Linked DNA regions of Peterkaempfera bronchialis. The protein of the gene in region 1 interacts with the protein of each later gene in a pairwise test. Links are inferred from orthologs where the notes say so. Each region holds a gene or a part of one and is shown in the gene's direction. Other genes may lie near its edges.

The links.
Region 2: the proteins of ftsZ (region 1) and C7M71_RS08960 interact in binary tests that used the Escherichia coli proteins (3 or more experiments, as listed by UniProt). The link is inferred for Peterkaempfera bronchialis from one-to-one orthologs.
Region 3: the proteins of ftsZ (region 1) and rlmN interact in binary tests that used the Escherichia coli proteins (3 or more experiments, as listed by UniProt). The link is inferred for Peterkaempfera bronchialis from one-to-one orthologs.

Annotation. Positions count from the first base shown.
Region 1 is NZ_CP031264.1:1,391,258-1,394,335, reverse strand. What follows is about bases 150-3,075. They hold ftsZ (cell division protein FtsZ), read left to right. Parts: upstream 150-974; coding sequence 975-2,177; downstream 2,178-3,075. Other genes in these bases: C7M71_RS06075 (YggS family pyridoxal phosphate-dependent enzyme), read left to right, coding at 2,956-3,075; pgeF (peptidoglycan editing factor PgeF), read left to right, coding at 2,212-2,952; C7M71_RS06090 (cell division protein FtsQ/DivIB), read left to right, coding at 150-632. In the rest of the region: more of C7M71_RS06090, read left to right, coding at 1-149; more of C7M71_RS06075, read left to right, coding at 3,076-3,078. UniProt on the Escherichia coli protein: Essential cell division protein that forms a contractile ring structure (Z ring) at the future cell division site. The regulation of the ring assembly controls the timing and the location of cell division.
Region 2 is NZ_CP031264.1:2,042,310-2,045,349, reverse strand. What follows is about bases 138-3,025. They hold C7M71_RS08960 (rod shape-determining protein), read left to right. Parts: upstream 138-1,012; coding sequence 1,013-2,038; downstream 2,039-3,025. Other genes in these bases: mreC (rod shape-determining protein MreC), read left to right, coding at 2,124-3,025; ndk (nucleoside-diphosphate kinase), read left to right, coding at 223-636; C7M71_RS08970 (DUF4233 domain-containing protein), read left to right, coding at 138-159. Also shown: more of C7M71_RS08970, read left to right, coding at 1-137; more of mreC, read left to right, coding at 3,026-3,040. UniProt on the Escherichia coli protein: Forms membrane-associated dynamic filaments that are essential for cell shape determination. Acts by regulating cell wall synthesis and cell elongation, and thus cell shape.
Region 3 is NZ_CP031264.1:4,864,219-4,867,233, forward strand. What follows is about bases 58-2,920. They hold rlmN (23S rRNA (adenine(2503)-C(2))-methyltransferase RlmN), read left to right. Parts: upstream 58-855; coding sequence 856-1,986; downstream 1,987-2,920. Other genes in these bases: C7M71_RS21715 (phosphatidate cytidylyltransferase), read left to right, coding at 58-740; C7M71_RS21725 (hypothetical protein), read right to left, coding at 2,056-2,920. Also shown: more of C7M71_RS21715, read left to right, coding at 1-57; more of C7M71_RS21725, read right to left, coding at 2,921-3,015.

The DNA of each region.
Region 1 (3,078 bases):
TCTTCTTCTCGTCGGTGCTGGCCGTCCGCACGGTCGCGGTCACCGGCACCGAGAAGCTGACCGCCGATCAGGTCGCCGAGGCCGCCGGGGTGCACCCGGGCGGGCCGCTGGCCCGGGTGGACACCGACGCGGTACGGCGCCGGGTGACCTCGGTGCTCAGCCGGGTCGACCGGGTGGAGGTCTGGCGGGGCTGGCCGCACACCCTGCGGATCAAGGTGACCGAGCGCCGGCCGGTGGCTGCGGTGAAGGAGTCCGGCGGCCGCTACACCCAGGTCGACGCCGGGGGCGTGCGGTTCGCCACCGAGCCGGCGCCGCCGCCCGGAGTGCCGGTGGTGGAGCTGAAGCCCGACCCGGCGGCCCGGGACGCCATCGCCGCCTTCCCGCAGAAGGAGCTGGTGGCGGCGGTGGTGCAGGTCGCCCGGGATCTGCCGGCCCTGGTGGCCAAGAAGGTCTCGACCGTCGAGGTGCACTCCTACGACGACATCCAACTGCGGCTGGACGGTGGACGCTTGGTGCTCTGGGGCAGCAGCGAGCGGGGCACGCGCAAGGCGAGGGTACTCACCGCGCTGCTCACCCGGCAGGCCCGGACCTATGACGTCAGCGCTCCGGAGGCGCCGGCGACGGCCGGTTGACGTCGCTTCATCTGTTGACGCCGGGCCCGCGCGGCCCGACTCTTGGTGGTCCACCCCGGCTGTGTGAGGCCAGGGATGATCACATAGGCTCAAAAGAAAAGCAGGAGGCTCGGCGTGTTCGTTGAACGCAGCCGCGCATCGACCTAGTGTCCTGTGTCACCAGGACGTTGTAACAGACACTGGCACAGCAGTAACCCTAAACCTCAAGGTTAGGGTTCGGGTCGGCGGTCGGCATTCCGGGACATGTGTCGCGGAAACGGGCACCCCACCCATCGACATCCGTCGTACGGCAGTCACCACGCAGCCGTCCGACCCGGTATTTCGAGGCGAGAGGCCTTCGACGTGGCAGCACCGCAGAACTACCTCGCAGTCATCAAGGTCGTCGGTATCGGCGGCGGTGGCGTCAACGCCATCAACCGGATGATCGAGGTCGGTCTCAAGGGCGTCGAGTTCATCGCGATCAACACCGATGCGCAGGCCCTCCTGATGAGCGACGCCGACGTCAAGCTCGATGTGGGCCGTGAACTCACCCGGGGCCTCGGCGCCGGCGCCAACCCCGAGGTCGGCCGCAAGGCCGCCGAGGACCACCGCGAGGAGATCGAGGAGGTCCTCAAGGGGGCCGACATGGTCTTCGTCACCGCCGGCGAGGGCGGCGGCACCGGAACCGGCGGCGCTCCCGTGGTCGCCAACATCGCCCGCTCGCTGGGCGCGCTCACCATCGGCGTGGTCACCCGTCCCTTCACCTTCGAGGGCCGCCGCCGCGCCAACCAGGCCGAGGACGGCATCGCGCAGCTGCGTGAAGAGGTGGACACCCTCATCGTGATCCCCAACGACCGGCTGCTGTCCATCTCGGACCGCCAGGTCAGCGTGCTGGATGCCTTCCGCTCCGCGGACCAGGTGCTGCTCTCCGGTGTCCAGGGCATCACCGATCTGATCACCACCCCCGGCCTGATCAACCTGGACTTCGCCGACGTCAAGTCCGTGATGTCGGACGCCGGTTCGGCGCTGATGGGGATCGGTTCCGCGCGTGGCGAGGACCGCGCCAAGGCGGCGGCCGAGATGGCCATCTCCTCGCCGCTGCTGGAGGCGTCCATCGACGGCGCACGCGGCGTGCTGCTCTCCATCTCCGGCGGCTCGGACCTCGGCCTCTTCGAGATCAACGAGGCCGCCCAGCTGGTCAGCGAGGCCGCCCACCCCGAGGCCAACATCATCTTCGGCGCGGTCATCGACGACGCCCTCGGCGACGAGGTGCGGGTCACCGTGATCGCGGCCGGCTTCGACGGCGGCCAGCCGCCTGCGATCGTCCGCGAGCCGGTGGTCAAGTCCACCCCGCAGGACCGCGACCGCGACCGCCCGGCGCCCCCGCGCACCTCCTACGGCTCCCTGGGCGCGGTCGCCCCGGCCGCCGACGAGCTGCCCGCCAGCCGTACCGAGCACATCCCCGCGCCGGCCACCTCGCCGGTGCCGCCGCAGATCCCCCCGATCCAGCGCCCCTATGTGGAGACGCCGGCCGAGGAGCTGGACGTCCCGGACTTCCTCAAGTGATCTGCCCGATAGCCGCCGGCCCGAGGAGCAGCGCATGATCGGGCAGCGGATCGACCGCGACGGGGCTCACTTCGCCTTCACCGACCGGTGGGGCGGGGTGAGCTCCGCTCCGTACGGAGAGCTCAACCTCGGCGGAGCGGTCGGCGACGACCCGGCCGCCGTACGCGGCAACCGGGCGCTCGCCGCCGAGGCGCTGGGCCTCGACCCGGCGGACGTGGTCTGGATGAACCAGGTGCACGGCCGCGAGGTCGCCGAGGTGACCGGCCGCCAGGCCGACGGCACGGCACCGCAGGTGGACGCGCTGGTCACCACCCGCCCCGGGCTGGCCCTGGCGGTACTCACCGCCGACTGCGCCCCCGTACTGCTCGCCGACCCCGTCGCCGGGGTCGCCGCCGCCGCCCACGCCGGGCGGCCCGGCCTCGCCGCCGGGGTGGTCCCCGCAGCGGTCGAGGCGATGGTGCGCCTCGGCGCCCGGCCCGAGCGGATCACCGCCGTCACCGGCCCCACCGTCTGCGGCCACTGCTATGAAGTACCCGCCGCGCTGCGGGCCGAAGTCGCCGAGGCGGTTCCGGCCGCGTACGCCACCACCGGCTGGGGCACCCCCGCCGTGGATGTGCCGGGCGGAGTGGACGCCCAGCTCGCCGAGGCCGGTGTCACCGACCGCCGCCGGTCACCGGTCTGCACCCGGGAGTCCGCAGACCACTTCTCCTACCGCCGCGAGCAGCGCACCGGGCGCCTCGCGGGCTATGTCTGGTTCGGCCGGGGACAGCGATAGAAGATGACGAATCACCATGACGGCCCGTTTCCGAACGGCCCGTCCTTTCCCGATGCCCTGACCGAGCAGGGGCGGGCCCGCCGCGAGCAGCTGCGCGCCAACCTCGCCGCGGTGGAGCAGCGCATC
Region 2 (3,040 bases), 650 kb from region 1 along the record:
CTCGGCTGGGCGCTCCAGCTCGGGCTGATCGCCGCCGGCGCCGTGGTGCCCATGATGTATGTGCTGGGCGCGGTCTTCGCCGCCCTGTGGTGGTGCTCGGTGCGCTACGGGCGGAGGATCGACGCCATCAAGGCGGCCCGGGCGGCGGCGCAGGTATGACGCCCGGGTAACCTCCTGCCCATACCATCCCTGTCCCGTACGCACCTCTTCCGGAGCCGCCCCGTGTCCCAGCGCACCCTCGTCCTGCTCAAGCCCGACTGCGTCCGCCGCGGTCTGATCGGCGAGATCACCAGCCGCATCGAGCGCAAGGCGGACTGGGCCATCACCGCGCTGGAGCTGCGCACCTTCGACCGGGCCACGCTGGAGCAGCACTACGCCGAGCACCTCGGCCGGCCGTTCTATGAGCCGCTGCTGGAGTTCATGGCCTCCGGCCCGTCGGTGGCCATGATCGTCGAGGGTGAGCGGGTGATCGAGGGCATCCGGGCGCTGGCCGGGGCGACCGACCCGATCGTGGCGGGCCCGGGCACCATCCGTGGCGACTTCGCGACCATCACCCGGGAGAACCTGATCCACGCCTCCGACTCCGAGGCGTCCGCCGAGCGCGAGATCAAGATCTTCTTCCCGGCGCACGCCTGACCCGGACGGCCGGGTCCGCACGGCCCGCCGCCCCGCCCGGCGGCGGGTCGTCGCGGGGCGGTCCCGCCGCCCTGCCCCGGGGTGGTCCGCAGCCCCGGACCACCCCGATGATCTGCTGCGATGATCGTCCGACCGGGAACTGCACGCACCGACACGGCGTCCCAATCCCGTGAGAACACTCCTCGCGCACCGACAATGGGCGGACGGTGTGCGTAGGCGTCCCCAAAGCGGGCGTGGCTACGATGGGGGACGGCTCACGGGCTGCCCGCCCGGTGCGGCGATGCCGGTGACGCAGCACGTCGGCACGGCTGTCCAGCACCGCCTGCCACCCCCACCCTCGAGTTCGGGAAGGCCCCCTGATCCCATGGCGAACAACATGTCGTTCATCGGCCGTGACATGGCTGTCGACCTCGGCACCGCCAACACGCTGGTGTACGTCAGGGGTCGCGGCATCGTCCTCAACGAACCGTCGGTCGTGGCGGTCAACACCAACACCGGCGGCATCCTCGCGGTGGGCGCCGAGGCCAAGAAGATGATCGGCCGCACCCCCGGCAACATCGTCGCCATCCGGCCGCTGAAGGACGGCGTGATCGCCGACTTCGAGATCACCGAGCGGATGCTCCGCTACTTCATCCTCAAGATCCACCGCCGCCGCTACCTGGCCCGCCCCCGGGTCGTGGTCTGCGTCCCCAGCGGCATCACCGGCGTCGAGCGCCGCGCCGTCATCGAGGCGTCCTCGCAGGCCGGTGCGCGCCAGGTGCACATCATCGAGGAGCCGATGGCCGCCGCGATCGGCGCCGGTCTGCCGGTCCACGAGGCCACCGGCAACATGGTGGTCGACATCGGCGGCGGCACCACCGAGGTCGCCGTGATCTCGCTGGGCGGCATCGTCACCGCGCAGTCCATCCGGGTGGCCGGCGACGAACTGGACAACGCCATCGTCCAGCACATCAAGAAGGAGTACTCGCTGCTCCTCGGCGAGCGCAGCGCCGAGCAGATCAAGATGTCCATCGGCTCCGCGTACGGCATGGACGGCGAGAAGGACGAGCACGCCGAGATCCGTGGCCGCGACCTGGTCAGCGGACTGCCCAAGACCGTCGTGATCTCCGCCGCCGAGGTCCGGACGGCCATCGACGAGCCGGTGAACTCGATCATCGACGCGGTGAAGACCACCCTCGACCAGTGCCCGCCCGAGCTGGCCGGCGACATCATGGACCGGGGCATCGTGCTCACCGGCGGCGGCGCCCTGCTGCGCGGCCTGGACGAGCGGCTGCGCCGCGAGACCGGCATGCCGATCCACATCGCCGAGAACCCGCTGGACTCCGTCGCGCTCGGCTCCGGCAAGTGCGTCGAGGAGTTCGAGGCGCTCCAGCAGGTCCTGGACTCGCAGCCGCGTCGTTAGCCAAACCGGCGGCGCCGCGGCCGGGCTCCAGGGCCCGGCCGGCGCCCCGGGCCGACCCCAGAGACGAAGGGCTCGTCCGAGCACCGTGAGGGACACACGAGAGAGCCGGCTGCTGCTCATCCTGCTGGTCGCCATCGCCTTCGCCCTGATCACCGTCGACATCCGGGGCGGCGACGACTCGCCGCTGAACGGCGCCCGCGACGCCGCCTCGACCGTGCTCGGCCCGGTCGAGAACGGCGTCGCCTCCGCCGTCAACCCGGTGGCCGACGGCATCCGGGCGGTCCGCGACGCAGGCTCCCACCAGGACCGGATGCGGCGGCTGGAGCGTCAGAACGCCGTACTCAAGCAGCGCCTGGCCTCCTCCGACATGGCCGGCTCGCGCACCAGGCAGCTGGACAGCCTGCTGAAGACCGCCGGCTCCGGCCAGTACGCCATCAAGGCCGCGCAGGTGATCGCCATAGGAGCGGCCCAGGGCTTCTCCTGGACCATCACCATCGACGCCGGCACCGACGACGGCGTCGCCCGCGACATGACCGTCATCAACGGCGCCGGACTGGTCGGCCGGGTCACCACCGTCGGCCACACCACCGCCACCGTCCTGCTGGCCTCCGACCCCGACTTCACCGTCGGCACCCGCATGGAGGGCAGCGACGAGATCGGCTTCGCCACCGGCCAGGGCACCCGGCCGATAAAGGTGCAGCTGCTCAACGGCCGCGCCCAGGTGAAGAAGGGCGACCGGCTGGTGACCTTCGGCTCGCAGAAGGGCCGCCCCTTCGTCCCGGGCGTCCCGGTCGGCACCGTCACCGAGGTGGAGGCCACCCCGGGCGAACTCACCAAGACCGTCCTGGTCGACCCCTTTGTCTCCTTCACCAAGCTCGACCTGGTGGGCGTGGTCGTCGAGGAGCCCCGCACCGACCCCCGCGACACGGTGCTGCCCCCCAAGCCCAAGCCCGCCGCCTCCCCGGCCGCACCCAAGTCCGTTGCCACGACCACGAGGAAGAA
Region 3 (3,015 bases), 3.5 Mb from region 1 along the record:
TCCTCTTCGTCAAGGTGCTCTTCCTCGTCGTGGTGATGGCGGCGGTCGGCATGGGCGTCTGGGAGCTCACCAGCCGCCTGGCGGAGCGCAAGGACATCCGGGTACCGCAGATCCCGCTGGTCGCGGGCAGCGCGGCGATGCTCGCCGCCGGGTATGCGTTCGGTCCTGAGGGCTCGGCGGCGGCGCTGGCGCTCACCGCGCTGGTGGTGCTGGTGTGGCGGATGCGGGAGGCCCCGGAGGGCTACCTCCGGGATGTCACCGCAGGCATCTTCACCGCCTTCTACGTACCGTTCCTGGCCACCTTTGTGGCCCTGATGCTGCACGCCGACGACGGCCCTCGGCGGGTGCTGCTCTTTCTGCTGATCACGGTCTGCAGCGACACCGGCGCCTATGCGGTGGGCTTCAAGTTCGGCCGCCACAAGCTGGCGCCCCGGATCAGCCCCGGCAAGACCCGCGAGGGTCTGGCGGGCGGCGTCGCGCTCTCCATGGTGGCCGGTGCGCTGGGCATGCAGCTGATGATCGAGGGCGGTGCCTGGTGGCAGGGCCTGGTGCTCGGCGGCTGCGCTGCGGTCGTCGCCACCCTGGGCGACCTGGCCGAGTCCATGATCAAGCGGGATCTGGGGATCAAGGACATGGGCACCCTGCTCCCCGGCCACGGCGGCATCATGGACCGGCTGGACTCCCTGCTGCCCACCGCCCCGGTCAGCTGGCTGCTCTTCGCCGCCTTCGTCGGAGCCTGACACCCTTCCCGTAGCACCCCGTACGTCCACGGCGGCCCCGGCGACCGGCCCGGGGCCGCCGCCGTCTCCGGGCCCGGCCCGGGCATGCGCGCGCATCTGAGACACTGGGGGAACCATGCCTGCACCCGGAGAACTCACCTTTGCCGCGCCGCGCGGTGCCAAGCCGCCGCGCCACCTCGCCGACCTCAGCGCCGCCGACCGCCGGGAGGCGGTGGCCGAGCTGGGGGAGAAGCCGTTCCGCGCCAACCAGCTGTCCCGCCACTACTTCGGGCGGCTCTCCGCCGACCCCGCCGAGTGGACCGACATCCCCGCGGCCTCCCGCGACCGGCTGGCCGAGGCGCTGCTGCCGGACCTGATGTCCGTGGTGCGGCATGTCTCCTGCGACGGCGACACCACTCGCAAGACGCTCTGGAAGCTCTTCGACGGCACCCTGGTGGAGTCGGTGCTGATGCGCTACCCGGACCGGGTGACCATGTGCATCAGCTCCCAGGCCGGCTGCGGTATGAACTGCCCCTTCTGCGCCACCGGCCAGGCCGGGCTGACCCGCAACCTCTCCACCGCCGAGATCGTGGAGCAGATCGCCGCAGGCATGCGCGACCTCCGGGCCGGAGCCCTCGGCGGGCCTGCGGAAGCGCCGGAGAGCACCCCCGGCGGGCCGACGCGGCTCAACAACGTGGTCTTCATGGGCATGGGCGAGCCGCTGGCCAACTACAACCGGGTGCTGGCCGCCATCCGCCGGCTCACCGACCCCGCGCCCGACGGCTTTGGCCTCTCCCAGCGCGGTATCACCGTCTCCACCGTCGGCCTGGTCCCGGCGATGCACCGGCTGGCCGACGAGGGCCTGAGCGTACGGCTGGCGCTGTCGCTGCACGCCCCCGACGACGAGCTGCGCGACACCCTGGTCCCGGTGAACACCCGCTGGAAGGTGTCCGAGGTGCTGGACGCCGCCTGGACCTACGCGGAGAAGTCCAACCGCCGGGTCTCCATCGAGTACGCGCTGATCAAGGACATCAACGACCAGGCGTGGCGTGCCGACCTGCTCGGCCGCAAGCTGAAGAACCACCGGGTGCACGTCAACCTGATCCCGCTGAACCCCACGCCCGGCTCCAAGTGGACCGCCTCCCGTCCCGAGGACGAGCGCGAGTTCGTCCGCCGGCTGGAGGCCCACGGCGTTCCGGTCACCGTCCGCGACACCCGTGGCCAGGAGATCGACGGCGCCTGCGGCCAGCTCGCCGCCGCCGGCTGACCCACGGCGGTACGCCGCCTGTCAGCGGCCCAGCGGCCCAGCGGCCCAGCGGCCCAGCGGCCCAGCGGCTCAGCGGCTCAGTGCCAGCGCCGTCAGCCCGGCCGCTGCGGTCGCGGTGACCAGCACCACGGCGCTCGCGGCGGCGGCCCGCAGCAGGGCCGCGCTGCGCAGCAGGCCGGCGGGGGCGCCCAGGCGGCGTACGGCGGCGAGCAGCGGGCGGCGGACGGTGCGGGTCTCGATCAGCGTCACGCCGACTGCGGCCACCGCGCAGAGGCCGATCAGCACGGCCTCGACCACCGGCAGCGGCCCACCCGGTCCGCTGCCGGTCGCCCAGCGCACCCCGGCGGCGGCCACGGCGGCGAGGGTGAGCGACAGCAGCCCCAGGGGCGTCCCGAGCCGCAGGGCCTCGGCCTCCAGACCCCGGCCGGCCAGCAGCCGGGCGGCCCGGGGGTGCCGTGCGACCAGCAGCCGGCCCGCCAGCGAGAGCTTCAGCGGCACGGTGAGCGCCAGTCCCAGCAGCGCCAGCGCCCAACCGCAGGCCGCGACGGCGGTGGTGGTGCCCAGCCCGGCCGCCACCCGCAGCGGGCGGGCACCGCTGTGCAGGCCGTAGAGCTCGATGGCGACCCCGACCACCACGGCGGCCAGTGCCACGACGGTGCGGAGCGGCCCGAGCGGGCGTACGGCCGGTTCGGTGGGCCGCCCGGGCAGGGTGTCGCGGGCCGGTACGGCCCCGGCGGCGGCCGCCGCGCCCATCAGCGGTACCAGCAGCAGCAGGGTGAGCGGTGCGGCGGTGGGGAGCCCGGTGCCCATGCCCACCTCGGGGGCGAGGGTGGCCCCGGCGATGTCATTGCGCAGTACCAGGAAGCCGAGCAGCGCCAGCAGGCTGCCCGCCGTGCAGGCCAGGGCGGTCTCACCGGCCACCAGCAGCCGGATGCGGACGGGTCCGGCACCGGCGGCGGTCAGACCGGCGATGCGCTCGGGCCGCTGCCCCGGCAGGGCGCGGGCGCAGGCGGCGGAGAGCCAGCCGAT